Regions from separate parts of the Nocardioides sp. NPDC058538 genome, predicted to be linked through region 1. Evidence: riboswitches for the same ligand, from Rfam matches in the RefSeq annotation. Region 1 holds a riboswitch; the other holds the start of a gene.
What was found. A riboswitch is a leader RNA that binds a small molecule or an ion and turns the genes downstream of it on or off. The one in region 1 is predicted to bind cyclic di-AMP.
Positions count from the first base shown of each region.

Region 2: another riboswitch for cyclic di-AMP. It lies ahead of ACFWQC_RS11965 (C40 family peptidase); the one in region 1 lies ahead of ACFWQC_RS03480 (NlpC/P60 family protein).

Region 1 is NZ_JBHXNY010000003.1:14,269-17,667, forward strand. It holds gene ACFWQC_RS03475 (hypothetical protein) at 1-633, opposite strand, end outside; gene ACFWQC_RS03480 (NlpC/P60 family protein) at 682-1,668, opposite strand; cyclic di-AMP (ydaO/yuaA leader) riboswitch at 1,684-1,862, opposite strand; gene ACFWQC_RS03485 (hypothetical protein) at 1,959-2,138, opposite strand; gene ACFWQC_RS03490 (NYN domain-containing protein) at 2,261-3,399, shown strand, end outside.
Region 2 is NZ_JBHXNY010000010.1:128,909-132,307, forward strand. It holds gene prfB (peptide chain release factor 2) at 1-934, opposite strand, end outside; gene ACFWQC_RS11965 (C40 family peptidase) at 1,101-1,940, opposite strand; cyclic di-AMP (ydaO/yuaA leader) riboswitch at 1,946-2,117, opposite strand; gene ACFWQC_RS11970 (response regulator transcription factor) at 2,331-3,011, opposite strand; gene ACFWQC_RS11975 (ATP-dependent DNA ligase) at 3,026-3,399, opposite strand, start outside.

The sequences.
Region 1 (3,399 bases):
GTTCGCGGGCACCTCCAGGACCAGGCGCGGGTCCTTCCAGGCGATCACCTTGCGGACCCCGGCGACCGCCGTGGTGGCCAGCTCGGCATATCGGTCGGCGACCTCGGCCGAGGCCTGTGCCACCACGAGGGTGGAGCCGGTTCGGCGCACCTCGACCGGGCCACTGAGCCACAACGGCAGCCGGGTGCCCTGGGCCGCCGAGAACCCGGTGATCGCGCCCTCGGCGTCGAAGCCGACCTGGAGCTCCTCGGTCAGCGTCGGGTCGCCGGGGGCGCGCCACGACATCTCGACGTCGGCCGTCCAGGAGCCGTCCGGGTCCACGTTGCCCGACTCCGCGACGTATCGCGCGGTGACGTCCCCGATGCCGATGGCCCGGGCGTTGCGCACCGCCACCGAGGCGGCGTCCTCTCCCTCGGGCTCCGCCCCGTCACGTACGCCCTCGACCAGCTCATCCAGCGAGGCCCGGGCACCTTCGGTGTCGGCGCGCACGACCGGCGCGCTGCTCGGCGTCGGCGCGACGTACTCGCCCCCGCCGGTCAGTCGCCAGCCGACGAACCCGGCGAGCAGCATCACCAGCACGAGCCCGGTCCCGATCAGGGCAGGGCGAGAAAGAAGAGAGCCGACCGTTCGCACCTGCGAACGATCGGCCTCTTCGGGGTCTTGGGTCAAACTCAGTCAGACTCAGCCCGGTCGGACGGCACCCGTGTAGGGCATCTCGTCCATCGGGGAGACCTTCACACCGGTGCTCGGGTTGGACGCGTGCACGATCATGCCGTTGCCGATGTAGATGCCGACGTGGCTGATCGGGCTGTAGTAGAAGACCAGGTCGCCGGGGGCGAGCTGGTCGCGCGAGACCTGGGGTCCGCTGCTGTACTGCGCCGAGGAGGAGTGCGGGAGCCCGACGCCGGCCTGGCCCCAGGCACCCATGGTGAGGCCCGAGCAGTCCCACGACTCGGTGCCGGTGGCGCCGTAGACGTAGGCGTCGCCGACCTGGGCGAGGGCGTAGTCGACGGCCGCCTTGGCGCGGCCCGAGGGCGGCGGCAGGTTGCCCGGGATGCTGGTGTCGGTCGACTGGAACTCCTCCAGCTCATCGGCCTCCAGCTCGTCGAGCTCGGCCTGGGCCGCCTCGTACTTCTTGTCGATCTCGCTCTTCTTCTGCTGCATGGTCGTCTTGACCTTGGCCATCTGGGACTTGGCGTCCTCGGTGGCCTCGCGGCGGACCTGGAGGGCCTCCGCCTCGGTGTTGTACCGAGCGAGCAGATCGGCCTGCAGCGCGTTGTAGGACGAGACGGTGGAGAGACCGGCGAGGAACTCCTGCGGGTCCTCGGAGGTGATCACCTGGCCGACGGCTGAGACGTCGGAGCCCTCGAACTGCCGCAGCACGGAGTCACGGAGCTCGGCACGGATCTTGTCGAGCTCCTTGCTCTGACGCTTCTCGTCGGAGCTGAGGTCGTCGAGCTGGTCCTTGAGGTCCTGCAGCCGCAGCTTGGCGTTGCTGTAGTCCTCGTTGGCCGCCTCGGCCTGGGTGTAGAGCTTGTCGACCTTCTTGCGAACGTCGTCGATGTCTGGGTCTGCCTGGGCGGGGGTCGCTGCGGGAATGATCCCGGCGACACCGATGGCGGCGATGCCGGCTACTCCGGCAATGAGTCGCTTCCGGTCGCGTGTCACGAGCGGACGGTCTCCTTGTGTAGTCGTTGACGCCTACCGGGTGAGCTGACGGGTTCAGGCACGACCTGCCCTACCACCGCTCCTCGATCTGGTCTCCCAGATCGCTCTTGCGGCGGATACACCCCAGATGATCGTTGTGGTTCCCCGGCTCCTGGCCCGCCCCGAAGCGGGCCTGGACTAAGCGCGACACTCGCGTGGGCCGGTTGACCCACTCCCACGAGCGCCAAGTTCCTGCGCACACTAGCCGACGGCATCCCCCACCTGCCAACCACCCACGCCCAAAAGTTTGGCTACATGCCCTCCACCATGCGCAGCGGCGGGACCAGTCCACCATCGGCCAGCACGTCGAGCACCCGGCGCTCGTCGTCCTCGATCAGCTCCGGCGGCGGCCCCAGAAGCACGGTGACCACGCAGTCGTGGCACGCCAGTCCCCGCACGAGGCAGGTGTCACAGTCGATTCTCGTCGTCATGTTGTGACGGTCTCACCGAGCACCGACATTTTTGCTTTCGTCCGGTTGCGTCCGGCGTGTCACCACCATCGCAGCACGGTATTCGAGGCGGCGATCGCGGACCGGGTCCCTACACTTGGAACATGGAGGTCTCCGCGTACGCGACGCTCCCCGACACGGTCCGGGGGCGCATCGTCGCGCTCACGGCCGGGGTGCTTCCCGACGTGGCGCGCCTGCCGCCCGCGCTCAAGCGGATCGCGGACTTCGCGCCCGCCCGGCGGGCCAAGGCCGGCGGCGCGATGATCGCCTCGGTGCTCGAGAGCGACGACGAGGTCCGGGAGAAGGTCGGCAGCCAGCTGCGACCGGCGTACGTCTCCGAGGGCTCCTCCGACGTGGTCCTCCCCGAGGATCCGACCGAGGCGGCCGCGGTCGCCTGGCTCATCCGCCCCGACGGCTGGGAGGTCTCCCTCAAGGAGGCCCTGGACCGGCTGGAGGCGGCCGCGGTGCCGGTGGTCGACGCCGAGGTGGCCCGGCTGCGCGGCAAGCTCGCCGCGGCCGAGGGCGAGCTTCGCGAGGTGCGTGCCGACCGCAAGGCCCGCCTCGACGACCTCAAGGCCGACAACACCGCCCTGCGACGCAAGCTCGGCGAGGCCCGGGCAGCCGCCCGCGAGGCCGGCACGGGGCTCGACGATGCTCTGACCGAGGCCCGCACGGCGCTCGCCCGCGCCGAGGACGAGCTCGCGGCACGTGACCGCCAGCTGCGTCAGCTCCGCAGCCAGATCGACAAGCTGGAGCGCGAGGCCGCTGCCGAGCGGCGTACGTCCAAGATGGACCGCGAGGACGCCTCGCTGCGTGCCCGGTTCCTGCTCGACACGCTGCTCGACGCGGCCGGTGGCCTGCGTCGCGAGCTGGCGCTGCCGCCGGTCACCGGCACCCCGGGCGAGCGGGTGGAGGCCGAGCTGGCCTCCGCGGACGCCGCCGCCGGTGCCGGGGTCACCAGCAGCGCCCACCTCGAGCAGTTCCTGGCGATGCCGCGGGTCCGGCTCATCGTGGACGGCTACAACGTCTCCAAGGCGCTGTGGCCCGACTCGGCGCTCGATGCCCAGCGGCTGCGGCTGCTGCGGGCGATCGCGCCGATCGCCGCCCGCACCGGCGCGGAGACGACCGTCGTCTTCGACGCCCACTCCGCATCCGTACGCCCCACCGCGGTGCCTCCGCGCGGCGTCAAGGTCCTCTTCTCCCCCGAGGGCGTCATCGCCGACGACGTCATCCGAGACCTCGT
Region 2 (3,399 bases), on a different contig from region 1:
CACCCTTGAGATCCTTGAGGTGGGCCTCCTCCTCGGCCTTCTTCAGCGCGAGGAGCTTGGCCTTGAGGACGATCATCGCGGCGGCCTTGTTCTGCAGCTGCGACTTCTCGTTCTGGCAGGAGACCACGGTGCCGGTCGGGATGTGGGTCAGCCGGACCGCGGAGTCGGTGGTGTTGACCGACTGGCCACCCGGCCCCGAGGAGCGGTAGACGTCGACCTTGATCTCGTTCTCGTCGAGCTCGATCTCGTCGGTCTGCTCCAGCACGGGCACGACCTCGACCGCGGCGAAGGAGGTCTGTCGGCGGCCCTGGTTGTCGAAGGGGCTGATCCGCACCAGACGGTGGGTGCCGGCCTCGACGGAGAGGGTGCCGTAGGCGTAGGGGGCGTGGATCGCGAAGGTCGCGGACTTGAGCCCGGCCTCCTCGGCGTAGGAGGTGTCGAAGACCTCCACCGGGTACTTGTTGCGCTCGGCCCAGCGGACGTACATCCGCATCAGCATCTCGGCGAAGTCGGCGGCGTCGACGCCACCTGCGCCGGAGCGGATCGTCACCAGGGCCTCGCGGGCGTCGTACTCCCCCGAGAGCAGGGTGCGGATCTCAAGGCTCTCGACGGCCTTCTTGACCCGGCCCAGCTCGGCCTCGGACTCGGCGAGCGAGTCGGCGTCGCCCTCCTCCTGGGCCATCTCGACCATCAGGCCGAGGTCCTCGATGCGGGTGCGGAGCTCGGTGAACTTGTTGAGCTCGTTCTGCAGCAGGGAGAGGCGGCCGGTGACGCGGGTGGCGTTGTCCTGATCGTCCCAGAGGTCGGGCGCGGCGACCTGTTCGCCGAGGTCGGCGATCTCCTTGCGCATCGCGTCCAGGTCCAGCACCTGGCCGATGGTCTGCATCGTTGCCTGGAGCTGCTTGATCTCGGTGTCGAATTCGGGGCCTGCCACGTCTTACAGGTTACTTGACCGGTGGTGCCGCGCCCGATTCGCGGACCCCACTGTGCCGAACCTCCTCGGGCTCCGCTTCGGAAAATATGCGCTCGCCCTCCGGTAGGGGAACCGGAGGGCGAGCGCCAGGGGGATATATGGGTTCCGAGACTGGACCCAAGGGGGGTCAGGCCTGGTGGGTCGAGCCGGCGAACCAGCCGTCCCAAGCAGCCTCTTCACGAACTGACGCGCCCGGCTTGGGGGCGTGCAGCATGATCGCCTGACCATTCTCCCAGCGCAGGAAGATGCCCACGTGGTAGACCGGGCTGCCCCAGAACATCAGGTCGCCCCGCTGGATCTGGTCGTTCGGGACCGTCGGCAGCGCAGCGGCCTGGTCCCGCGAGACCCGGGGAAGCTCGATGCCGGCGGCGCTGAAGGCGTACTGCGTCAGGCCGGAGCAGTCGAACGAGCTCGGGCCGGTGGCACCCCAGACGTACGGGTCGCCGATCTGCTCCGAGGCGACGCTGATCGCCCGCTCGATCTTGCCTTCCTGGCTCGCGGCGAAGGCCTTCGCCTCGGCCTCGGCCTTCTTCTTCGCCTCCGCGGCCCGCTTGGCGGCGATCGCTGCCTTGCGCTTCGCCTCGGCGGCCTTGCGGGCTGCCTCCGCCTTGCGCTCCTGCACCTCGACAGCCCTCTCGAGCTGCTTGATGTCGGTGAGCATCGCGGTGGGGGTGGCCGAGGCCTCCAGGGTCGGAGCCTCCACCACCTTGGCCGCCTCGACGGTCGACTCGACCGTCGTGGTCTCATGGGAGGCTGGCGCGGCGTTGGCGGCGGGCACCGCCACCAGGGCACCGGCGGCGATGCCGCTGGCGAGGGTGACGCGGCCGATGAGCTTGCCGTGGCCGCTGAGCGTCGTCCTGAGCTTGTCGAAGGGAGATCCTGCGATCGACCGGGCGATCGAGACGTTCGGCGACCGGAACGGGCGGGGCGCGCCTCGATGGGCAGGGTTGGATACGGACTTGGACATGCGTGAGTTCCTTCCCACGCCTGCGAGGTGAGCTGTCGGGTTCGGGCTAGAAGGTTGCCCGGCCATCTGCGATGGCTTCACCCCAAGCGACCGTCCGAGTTAGTCGCGTGGAACTTGGGTCCCCCGCTCCTGTCCCATACGTACTGCTGAGTGTGAGGGTAAAGGGGGTTCAGTAGTTGGGGCCGGCGTCCGGAGGGACAGGATTCGGCGTGTACCGGGGCCGGTCGTGCGTTCTGCACGGCTCAACCAAGGTGACACGCGATCTGGAACGGATCCAATCCCGAATGGCCGAATCTGGAGCACAATCCGCGTGTTCACGCGTGACTTTGCCGTCGTTTGTGAAACATCTCACGGACTGAACACGCGTGTGACACCGTGTCGAACTTGCGTTTACTCCGCAGCTTCGAGACGGAAACCGACGCCGCGGACCGCGACGACCTTCTCCTGGACACCGGCCGCCTCGAGCTTCTGACGCAGGCGTCCGACGGTGACGTCGAGCGTCTTGGTCGAGCCGTACCAGTTCTCGTCCCAGACCTCGGCCATCAGCCGGTCACGGGAGACGACCTTGTCGCGGGACGCGGCCAGGACGGCCAGCAGCGCGAACTCCTTGCCGGTCAGGGTCACCTCGCGCTCGCCGGCGTAGACCCGGTGGGCAGCCACGTCGATGCGCAGGGCGTCGTCGTCGGCGCCGGGCTCGACCGGACCCGAGCGGCGCAGGAGGGCGCGGACCCGAGCCTGGAGGACGGCCAGCGCGAACGGCTTGGCCAGGTAGTCGTCGGCACCGGCGTCGAGCCCGACGACCAGGTCGATCTCGGCATCACGGGCGGTGAGGATCATGATCCCGCCCTCGTAGCCGTTGTCGCGAGCGGCCTTGCAGACCTCGAGCCCGTCCATGTCCGGAAGGCCCAGGTCGAGCAGCACCAGCTCGGCGTCGTACGGAGGTGCCAGCAGCTCCAGCGCCTTCTTGCCGGAGTCGACCCAGGTGACGTCATAGCCCTCACGCTGGAGCGTGCGCACCAGGGGAGCAGCGATGTCCTCTTGGTCTTCTACGACAAGCACGGAGTTCGACATGAAGAGAACAATAGTTACAGCCCCGTAGGGCTTGTGAAGAGATCCCCCCTTTCAGATAAGCGCGTGATCACATCGTTAGGTCCGATCTGGTCGATACCGAGGGGATCCTCGGCCCCTTCGGAGACCTCATCCCAGGTCACCGGGGCCGCAACCGTGGGGATCCCCTTGCCCCGCAGCGAGTAGGGACAGATCGTCGTCTTCGATCCCGAGTTCTGCGACCAGTCCAGGAAAACCTTGCCTGACCTGCGACTCTTGGTCATGGTCGCAGTGACCTTGCGCGGGTGCGCCTTCTGGAGGTCCTCGGCGATCTCCTTGGCCAGCGCCGTGGCGACGTCCGGCTCGACGGGCTCCGGCAGGGCGGCGTAGAGATGGACGCCCTTGCTCCCGC